DNA from 3 places in the Lysinibacillus sp. GW823-FHT06C08 genome. Region 2 is predicted to be linked to each of the others. Evidence: riboswitches for the same ligand, from Rfam matches in the RefSeq annotation. Region 2 holds a riboswitch; each other region holds the start of a gene.
The links. Region 2 has a riboswitch for lysine ahead of AC1Q6O_RS11995 (aspartate kinase). Riboswitches for the same ligand answer to the same signal wherever they lie in the genome.
Positions count from the first base shown of each region.

Region 1: it holds a riboswitch for lysine, as region 2 does, so the genes downstream of both, AC1Q6O_RS09630 (transporter substrate-binding domain-containing protein) here and AC1Q6O_RS11995 (aspartate kinase) in region 2, are expected to answer to the same signal.
Region 3: it holds a riboswitch for lysine, as region 2 does, so the genes downstream of both, AC1Q6O_RS00030 (amino acid permease) here and AC1Q6O_RS11995 (aspartate kinase) in region 2, are expected to answer to the same signal.

Region 1 covers NZ_JBXAHN010000002.1:373,434-376,720, forward strand. The annotation lists gene odhB (2-oxoglutarate dehydrogenase complex dihydrolipoyllysine-residue succinyltransferase) at 1-790, shown strand, start outside; lysine riboswitch at 1,095-1,281, shown strand; gene AC1Q6O_RS09630 (transporter substrate-binding domain-containing protein) at 1,400-2,257, shown strand; gene AC1Q6O_RS09635 (amino acid ABC transporter permease) at 2,427-3,152, shown strand; gene AC1Q6O_RS09640 (amino acid ABC transporter ATP-binding protein) at 3,165-3,287, shown strand, end outside.
Region 2 covers NZ_JBXAHN010000004.1:61,154-64,440, forward strand. The annotation lists gene AC1Q6O_RS11995 (aspartate kinase) at 1-1,174, opposite strand, end outside; lysine riboswitch at 1,306-1,484, opposite strand; gene uvrC (excinuclease ABC subunit UvrC) at 1,577-3,287, opposite strand, start outside.
Region 3 covers NZ_JBXAHN010000001.1:1,803-5,089, forward strand. The annotation lists gene AC1Q6O_RS00020 (hypothetical protein) at 1-321, shown strand, start outside; gene AC1Q6O_RS00025 (CynX/NimT family MFS transporter) at 366-1,598, opposite strand; lysine riboswitch at 1,750-1,926, shown strand; gene AC1Q6O_RS00030 (amino acid permease) at 2,009-3,287, shown strand, end outside.

The sequences.
Region 1 (3,287 bases), on a different contig from region 2:
TGTGTCAGCACATGGTACAGCACCAGCACCAGCACCAGCACCAGTAGCAACTACAGGTGGCCCAGTTGTATTCACACCAGCTGCTAATTCTGACCGTGTAACAATTGAAAAAATGAGCCGTCGTCGTCAAACAATTGCAAAACGTTTATTAGAAGTTAAACAATCAACAGCAATGTTAACAACATTCAACGAAATTGACATGACAAACATCATGGCACTTCGTAAACGTAAACAAGAAGAGTTTGTTAAAGCAAACGACATCAAACTTGGTTTCATGTCATTCTTCACAAAAGCTGTTGTTGCAGCACTGAAAAAATACCCATACGTAAACGCTCAAATCGTTGGCGATGAATTACATTTAAATAACTTCTTTGATATCGGTATTGCAGTATCAACTGAAGAAGGTTTAGTAGTACCAGTTGTACGCGATGCAAACAGCAAAAACTTCGCAGAAATCGAAAAAGATATCGCTAGCTTAGCGACTAAAGCTCGTGAGAAAAAACTAGGCTTAAATGACATGGCTGGTGGATCATTCACAATCACAAACGGTGGTGTATTCGGTTCATTAATGTCAACACCAATTATGAACGGTACTCAAGCTGGTATTTTAGGTATGCACTCAATTGTTAACCGTCCAGTTGCAGTAAATGGTGAAGTTCAAATCCGTCCAATGATGTACGTAGCACTTTCTTATGATCACCGTATCATCGATGGAAAAGATTCTGTAGGATTCTTAAAAACAGTTAAAGAATTAATCGAAAATCCTGAAGATTTATTATTAAATTCATAAATCCTTTAAACCCTGTAAACTTTGTTTTACAGGGTTTTTTTCTTGGTTTTCTGTATCACTAAAGTCTTTAGTGATTTTGAAAATACGAAACTATTTTCTTAGTATAAAAACCATTGATAGTAAAAATTTGTGGTTTTCCGGCGGATATATTGACAAAAATACATAGATTAACAATGGATAGGTCAAGCATAATACCCTAATATTGTCATTAGTCAGAAAAATGCTAAAACTCTCTTGACGTACATACTAGTTTTATAGTAGTATCTAAATATCAATTAAATAAACAAACCTCACTAACCTATAACAGTGAGGTAGAGGCGCGGTATTTATTAGTTCATTGTTGAGTACAAGCAAACAAAGACGCAATGAAGAAGGAAATATCGCCGAAGTATAAAAGGAGCTCGTACTTTTATGCTGGGTCTGCAGTGAATAAGTGCAGGACTGTCCTAGTGAATTCAATTCCAGGTTTACTAGGTTGTGCTATCTCGGAAACATGGAATTATAGTGAGGATTTGGGCAACTGTCATAAAAGGTAAGACCTAAGTTCACAAAACTTAGGTCTTTTTTCGTACAGTTGTCTTATTTTTTTACAGAAAAGGGGAGTTTTTCATGAAAAGAAAATGGCTGTTAGTAATGATCTCTATCATGACGGCAATTGTGCTAGCTGCATGTGGCACTAGCGACAAAAAAGAAGGCAGTTCAGGAGAAGCTGGCGCAGATAAGGAAGACGGCGGCGGTGAATTCCGAATTGGAATGGAGGCTGGCTACCCACCATTCAACTGGACACAGCAAAATGATGCAAATGGTGCGGTGAAAATTGCAGATAATGCAGAATATGCAGGCGGCTATGATGTACAAATGGCGAAAAAAATCGCTGAAGGCTTAGGCAAAGAATTAGTAATCGTCAAATTGGAATGGGACGGCTTAGTACCAGCGCTACAATCAAATAAAATTGATGCAATTATCGCAGGCATGTCGCCAACAGAAGAACGTAAGAAAACAATTGATTTTACAGAAAACTACTATACTTCTGATTTTGTTATGGTTATTAAAAAAGGCAGCAAATATGAAGGGGTCAAATCCATTCAAGATTTCTCTGGAGCAAAAATTACATCACAACTTAATACATCCAACTACAATGTGATAGACCAAATCAAAGATGTTAATAAACAAACAGCAATGGAAAGCTTCCCAGCTATGCGTGTAGCTTTAGAGGCAGGCAAAATTGATGGCTATGTTGCAGAACGTCCAGAAGGTATTTCCGCAGCTGCTGCCAACGATAAATTCACATACGTAGCATTTGAAGAGGGCTTCGATACAGATCTTTCAAATACGTCAATTGCTGTAGGCTTACGTAAAGAAGATGCGAATCTTGATAAAATCAATGAAATTCTAAAAGGAATTTCTGAAGATGATCGCCAAGCGATTATGGAAGAAGCTATTTCTCAGCAACCAGCAGCACAATAAAAAAATGGCACGGACTATTGACTAGTCCGTGCACTATCATTTCATCATTATTAAAATGAGAACCTCTCTACATAATGATAATGTCCTAGCGAAATAAAACATAGACTAGTAGAAAGAGCTGGGGCACGAAAAAGATAGCAAGCAACATGACATTGTTAGGAGGAACATCATGAGTCTTGAATGGATACTTTCAATTATTGAAAACAACTGGCAAATGTTTTTACGAGGTGCGTATTATACGTTACTAATTTCGACTATAAGTACAATTATTGGTGCATTTATCGGATTTTTCATCGGAATTATGCATACGATTCCAGTTCGTAAAAAAGGTGTGAAATTTTATGGCTTAAAGCTTATTAATTTTATACTCACATGCTATGTTGAATTTTTCCGTGGTACACCAATGATTGTACAGGCTATGGTTGTCTACTATGGATTAGATATTGCATTTGGCATAGACATGCACTTTATTACAGCAGGGATTTTAGTCGTTTCTCTTAATACAGGTGCCTATATGGCAGAAATTGTTCGCGGTGGTATTGTATCAATTGATAATGGTCAATATGAGGCAGCATCGGCTATCGGTATGAATCACTTCCAGATCATGCTTCACGTAGTTTTACCACAAGTAGCGCGTAACGTACTACCTGCGACAGGCAACCAATTAATTATGAATATTAAAGATACAGCCGTATTAAACGTTATTGGAGTAACAGAATTATTCTTCCAAACAAAATCAATCTCTGGTAACAACTTCCGTTATTTTGAATCATTCTTTGTAGCTTGTATTCTTTACTTCATCATGACATTTACTGCATCACGTATTCTGCTATATGTTGAAAAACGATTAGATGGACCAGATGCTTATCAAAAAGAACAAAAAGAAGCAATTTAGGGGGACGCACAAATGGCAGTCATTAAAATTGAGCATTTAAGTAAATCATTTGGACGTAACCAAGTGTTAAAGGATGTTAATTTTCAAGTGGAAAAAGGGGAAGTCGTTTGTTTAATTGGTTCCTCTGGTTCTGGT
Region 2 (3,287 bases):
CACGAATCATTTCATTCTGTGGTACTACAACAGACACTTTAATTTCTGAGGTGCTCACCATCTTCACAGGGATATTCTCACGACGTAAACGATCGAACATGCGAGCAGCGACACCTGGATTCGAGACCATACCGGAGCCAACTATCGAAACTTTCGCCAATCCAATTTCGAAATCAGCAAAGCTAAAGCCAAGTGATACTTTACTATCCTCTAAAACACGTAAAGCTTCTGCAAATTCTTCTTTCAAAATCGAAAAGGACACAGTTGGTTTTAATCCATCAATGATTGCTTGAACAATGATATCCACGTTGATGCGATTTTCAGCAAGAGTTGAAAATATATCCGCTAATGAAGCATGTGAATAAGCATCATACCCAATTGTTAAACGAATAACATCTGATTCAAAGGCAACACCACGCACTACTAAATTTTTCTCCATCTCTACTTCCTCCTTCAATAAAGTACCTACTGACTCCACTAAACTAGAGCGTATGATCACTGGCATTTGGAACTTTTTAGCTAACTCCACTGCACGTGGATGAATGATGTGTGATCCTAAATGTGCTATCTCTAACATTTCATCATAGGAGATTTCCTGTAGTTTTTGTGCCTTTACAACAAAGCGTGGATCTGCTGTATACACACCATCAACATTCGTGTAAATGTCTGTCCGTTCAGCATCTAATGCAACAGCAAGTGCAACGGCTGTCGTTTCGGTTCCACCTTTCCCAAGCGTTGTTATATTTTGGTCATTGTCAATGCCTTGATCTCCAGCAATAACGACGATTTGTCCTTGCAGCAAATGTTCATCAATACGGCTAACATCGATATGATTGATCCTTGCATGACTATGCATATGATCCGTGGAAATGCCAGCCTGCCAGCCTGTTAGTGACACCGCATTATAGCCAGCTTCTTGTATTGCAATGGCAAATACGGAGCTTGATAACTGAGAGCATGAAGATACAACTGCATCTAATTCACGTTTTGACACATCATCCGTGAAATGAAGTACGCTCATTTTCACATCCTGTATCGTTTGTCTCATCGCACCAACTACTACTACCACATCGAATCCTCTATCTCTTTCAGCAATTGCTTTTCGTGCAGCCTCTTGAATTTGTTCGGGCGATGCTAAAGCAGCCCCTCCAAATTTCATTACTATTCTAGACATTTCTTTTGTTCTCCTTTCCAGTCATGTAATTCACCTAAAATGAGGTGTAAAACAGCCTCTAGAAAACTAAAAAGGCAGCCTTCACAAAACGTGAAAGCTGCCTATAACATGTACAATAACGAAACTTGCGCATGTGTGATAGCTCTCCGAAACGTTTAGAATCGACAGTCTTACATTTTTTAAATGCAAAACCAGTACAACAGCGGAAACAACAATGCTGTACTTCGGCAAGGTCCCCTTTCACGCAATGTCTTAGGATTTGTTCATCCTCTTTTGCGCTACTTTTGAATCTTGCACCTCTATCATCACCTTAAAAGTGATTATATTAAATTTTTCCGCCCTCATATAGCAAGTGGGCTAATAACATTGGATCATAATGTTATTTACAACCTTAGCATATGTCTATTCCTTTGACAATGTCTCCTGCTGAAAATAGGCATAAATATGATTTGCTAAATTAGCTGGCATCCCAGCTTCCTGTAAAGCTAGCTCACTAGCCTCCCGTATTTTCTTCACGGAACCAAAGTGTTTCAGTAACTGCTGTTTTCGTTTTGGACCGACACCTTCGATTTGATCCAGAACAGACTGTATAGCATGCTTTTCATGCTGTTGACGCAAGAAGGTAATCGCAAAACGATGGACTTCATCTTGTATTCGTTGTAATAAATAAAAACCGTCACTTGTACGTTTTAAGGCAATGACCTCTGGCGGATCACCAAACAATAGCTGGGATGTATTATGCTTGTCATCCTTTGCTAAACCAGCAATAGGTATAACTAGTCCTAATTCATCCTCTAATACTTCACGCGCAACTTCCATTTGACCTTTACCACCATCAATTAGCACTAAATCTGGTAATGGAAGACCTTCCTTCAAAACACGAATATAGCGTCGACGGATTACCTCTTGCATAGCACCATAATCATCATGCTTGGCTGCTGTACGGGTTTTATATTTGCGATATTCCTTTTTGGCGGGTTTGCCATCAATAAAAACAACCATTGCAGATACGGCGTCTGTTCCATGCATATGACTATTATCAAAAGCTTCAATTCGTAATGGTGTCGTTATGCCCATTGCATCACCAAGTGCCTCGCATGCACCAATAGTACGTTCTTCCTGTCGTTCAATAAGTTGGAATTTAGCGGACACTGCAATTTCAGCATTTTTCGTCGCTAAATCTACCAACTCCTTTTTTTGACCTCGTTTTGGCGTAAGAACTTTGATACCTAACAATTCCGTTAAAATGGCACCATCAATTGCTTGTGGAATAAAAACTTCTTTTGGCTTAATATGTTCTGGTTTTTCATAAAACCGTCCCACAAATGTTAGGAACTCTTCCTCTGCGTCTTGATAGATCGGGAAAATAGAAACATCTCGCTCGATCAGTTTACCTTGCCGAACGAAGAAAACCTGAACACACATCCATCCTTTTTCCACAGCATAGCCAAAGATATCACGGTTAGTAGTGTCACTTGATACTATTTTTTGCTTCTGCATAACTGTATCAATATGGGCGATTTGATCACGAAACTCCTTAGCTCGTTCAAACTCTAAGTTTTCGGCAGCCGCAAGCATTTTTATTTCAAGCTCCTTTTTGACTGCCTCCACACCGCCGTTAAGAAACTTCGTCATATCCTCAATCATTTCCTGGTAAACATGACCATCAATTTGTTTCACACAAGGTGCTATACATTGACCCATATGATAATACAAACAAACTTTTGAAGGTAGCTGCACACATTTTCGTAGTGGATATAAACGGTCCAACAGCTTCTTTGTTTCACTTGCCGCATAGGCATTGGGATACGGTCCAAAATATTTAGCCTTATCCTTTTTTACTTTACGTGTCGTAATTAGACGAGGATGTTTTTCATTCGTAATTTTTAAATATGGATACGTCTTATCATCTGTTAACATGACATTGTATTTTGGATCATGCAGTTTGATGAGATTCAGCTCTAAAATGAGTGCTTCAATATTCGATGATGTCACGATATACTCAAAATCTTCTATTTCGCTTACAAGTCTTTGCGTTTTACCTTCATGTGTTCCTGTAAAATAAGAACGAACACGATTTTTCAGTACCTTCGCTTTACCGACATATATAATT
Region 3 (3,287 bases), on a different contig from region 2:
ATAGAGCTTTATTTAGCTGTGGCTCATGCAATAACTGAGGATTATCAAGATTCAACACATAACGTTTCAACGATGCAGGAGCTTTTGGATACGAAATATTTATGGGTGGAAAATGAAGAGGATGATGAGCTGGAATGGGAGGAAGATACACCTAGAGGCTATGAACCAGAAGCTTTTTTAGGCTATTATTATTTTAGTTTTTTACTCCTTCAAGAGGCAATCCCTGTTTTTACTGCTATTAAGGCACGTACCAAGAGCACAACAGAGGAACTTGAGGAACTGCTAGCCTTACTAAAATATCAAAAAAAGAAATGGATATAGACAAAAAGCAGATGGGGTCAGATCACTTCCCCAACTGCTTAAATTTAATGGACATATTCATCTTTAGAGGCTCGCATGGAACATAAGAAGAGTGTCATAGCAACAACAACAAAGAGCCAGCCGGCAATATTCCAACCACCAAATAAATCATGGAGGTATCCGAAAAGAATCGGCCCAATGGCAGCGAATAAATAGCCCAATGATTGTGCAAACCCTGATAGATCAGCGGCTTCAAATGCTGTACGTGTGCGAAGTGTAAAGAACATCATTGCTAATGCGAATGAAGCTCCACCTGCTAAACCTAGAAGGATCATCCATAATATCCCCAACGTTGTCCATTCCATTACAACGCCGACAAATCCTACTAAATAGAACGATGTAAACATAAGGACAAGTGGTCTTTGTGAAGTCATTTTACCAGCAATAATGGGGACAGCCAATGCCATGGGGACTTGTGAGAATTGCATAATGGAAAACATCCAACCAGCTTTATCAGGAGCCAATCCCTGCGCAATATAAATTTCAGGAATCCAAGCTGCTGTCGTATAAAATAATAAAGATTGTAAGCCCATTGCACCTGTTACTGCCCATGTAACAGGTGATTTCCAAAGGGGTTTACCTGTTTTTTTGGCCGTAGTAGCTGGTTCTGGCTTATTCAATTTCAATTGAGGTATCCAAATTAAAATCGTTAATACGACTAATATAAGCGCCACAGCCAATGCTCCCTGCCAACCTAGTGAAGAATTAGCTATTGGATAACTAATACCTGCTCCAAGTCCAGCCGTTAAGTTCATCGACATAGTAAAAAATGCCATTAGTAACCCTACATGGTATGGAAATTTTAATTTTAATAAACCTGGAATCAACACATTTCCAAATGATATGGCTACGCCAATGAGCACTGTGCCAAATACAAGTAACCCTGTTGTACCGAGGGAGCGTAGTACAATTCCTAAGGCCAATAAAATCGTGGATAAAAATAAGGTTAGCTCAAGCCCAAGTTTTCGTGCTACAACTGGTGCGAATGGTGATATAGTGGCAAAAGCAAGCAATGGAATAGTTGTCAAAAAACCGGCTAGAACATTGGAAATACCAAGATCGTCACGGATAAAGGATACAATTGGACCCACAACAGTTAGTGGCATTCGTAATGTAGACGCTATAAATATTATTCCAAAAACTAATAATAAGGTTGTTCCCTTCCAGCTAATTTTTCTATTCGTGTAGCTGGCGGAATGATCATGTAAAGTCAAAATTATTCCCCCCGTTATTACCATTCTAATTGAACTACTATAACACTTTATTACACTATTAAAAATAGTGGAAAATTCACAAAATACAAAACATTAATGGTTATATTGAAATGTCTTAGGTCTTATGTTAGTATAGTAAACATCATAAATTTAATAATTATATGCCTCATGTTTGTAATGAGGTAGAGGTCGCGATATTTATAAGTAAGCTTATTGAAATGACAAGCATTGAAGAGATTAGCTGAAAGGAAATATTGCCGAAGTGTGAGGGGACTTGAAAACCTCATGCTGGGGCTGTCTCCGAAAGGAACAGAACTGTCACGTTTGTACAACGTGTTGAGCTATCGTTTAGGAAAAACTGAGGATTAACTTAGCCATCACATTGTTCATGTGATGGCATTTTTTTGCCTCATAAATAGGAAGGAAGCTATATCGTGAGTGAAATAAAAGTAAATCAGCTCGGCCATAATGCACCGAAGCTGAAAAAAGAATTAAAAAGCCGTCATATCACAATGATTTCTTTAGGCGGTACAATTGGTACAGGGCTATTTTTAGCCAGTGGTGGTGCCATTGCACAAGCAGGACCGGGAGGCGCATTGCTTGCCTATGCCTTAATCGGTATTATGGTATATTTTTTAATGACAAGTTTAGGGGAAATGGCTGCCTATATGCCATCCTCGGGTTCTTTTAGTACGTATGCGACAAAATTTGTAGATCCCGCTCTAGGCTTTGCACTAGGCTGGAACTATTGGTATAACTGGGCAATTACGATTGCAGCCGAAATTGCGGCAGTGTCATTAATTATGAAATATTGGTTCCCAGATAGCTCATCAGCACTTTGGACAGTATTATTTATTGTAATTGTACTGACATTTAATTTATTGTCTGTAAAAAGCTATGGTGAAAGTGAATATTGGTTTGCGATGATTAAAGTGGCTACGGTCATTGTATTTATTATTATTAGCATATTAATGATTTTTGGTATTTTAGGTGGACAGGCACCTGTAGGTTTTACAAATTTCTTTATTAGTGATGGACCATTCCATGGTGGCTTCCTTGCTACATTTGGTATTTTCCTTGCAGCAGGATTTTCATTCCAAGGAACAGAGCTACTTGGGGTAACAGCAGGGGAAACAGATGATCCTGGAAAAAATATACCGAAGGCAGTAAAATCGGTGTTTTGGCGTATTATTTTATTTTATATTTTAGCTATTGCTGCTATAGGGATGTTAATTCCATTCACAGATGAACGCTTATTATCGGAGGATATCGCTGTATCTCCATTTACTCTCGTGTTTGATCGTTTAGGTATTGCTTTTGCTGCCTCCTTAATGAATGCCATTATTTTAACGGCTATGCTATCAGCAGGTAATTCTGGACTGTATGCATCTTCACGTATGCTATGGCAATTAGCAGTGGATGGTCATGCTCCTAAATTCTTTGCAAAGCTAAGTCGTCGAGGTATTCCGATTTATGCATTGATCGCAACATTAGCTGTAGGCTGTGTAGCGTTTTTAGCATCATTCTTTGGTGATGGGGTTGTTTATATCTGGCTATTAAATGCCTCTGGGATGTCAGGTTTTATTGCTTGGCTAGGTATTGCATTTAGTCATTATCGTTTCCGTCGTGCTTTCGAGGCACAGGGCTTAGATCCAAAGCTATTACCGTATAAAGCAAAGCTATACCCATTCGGTCCACTATTCGCCTTTACTA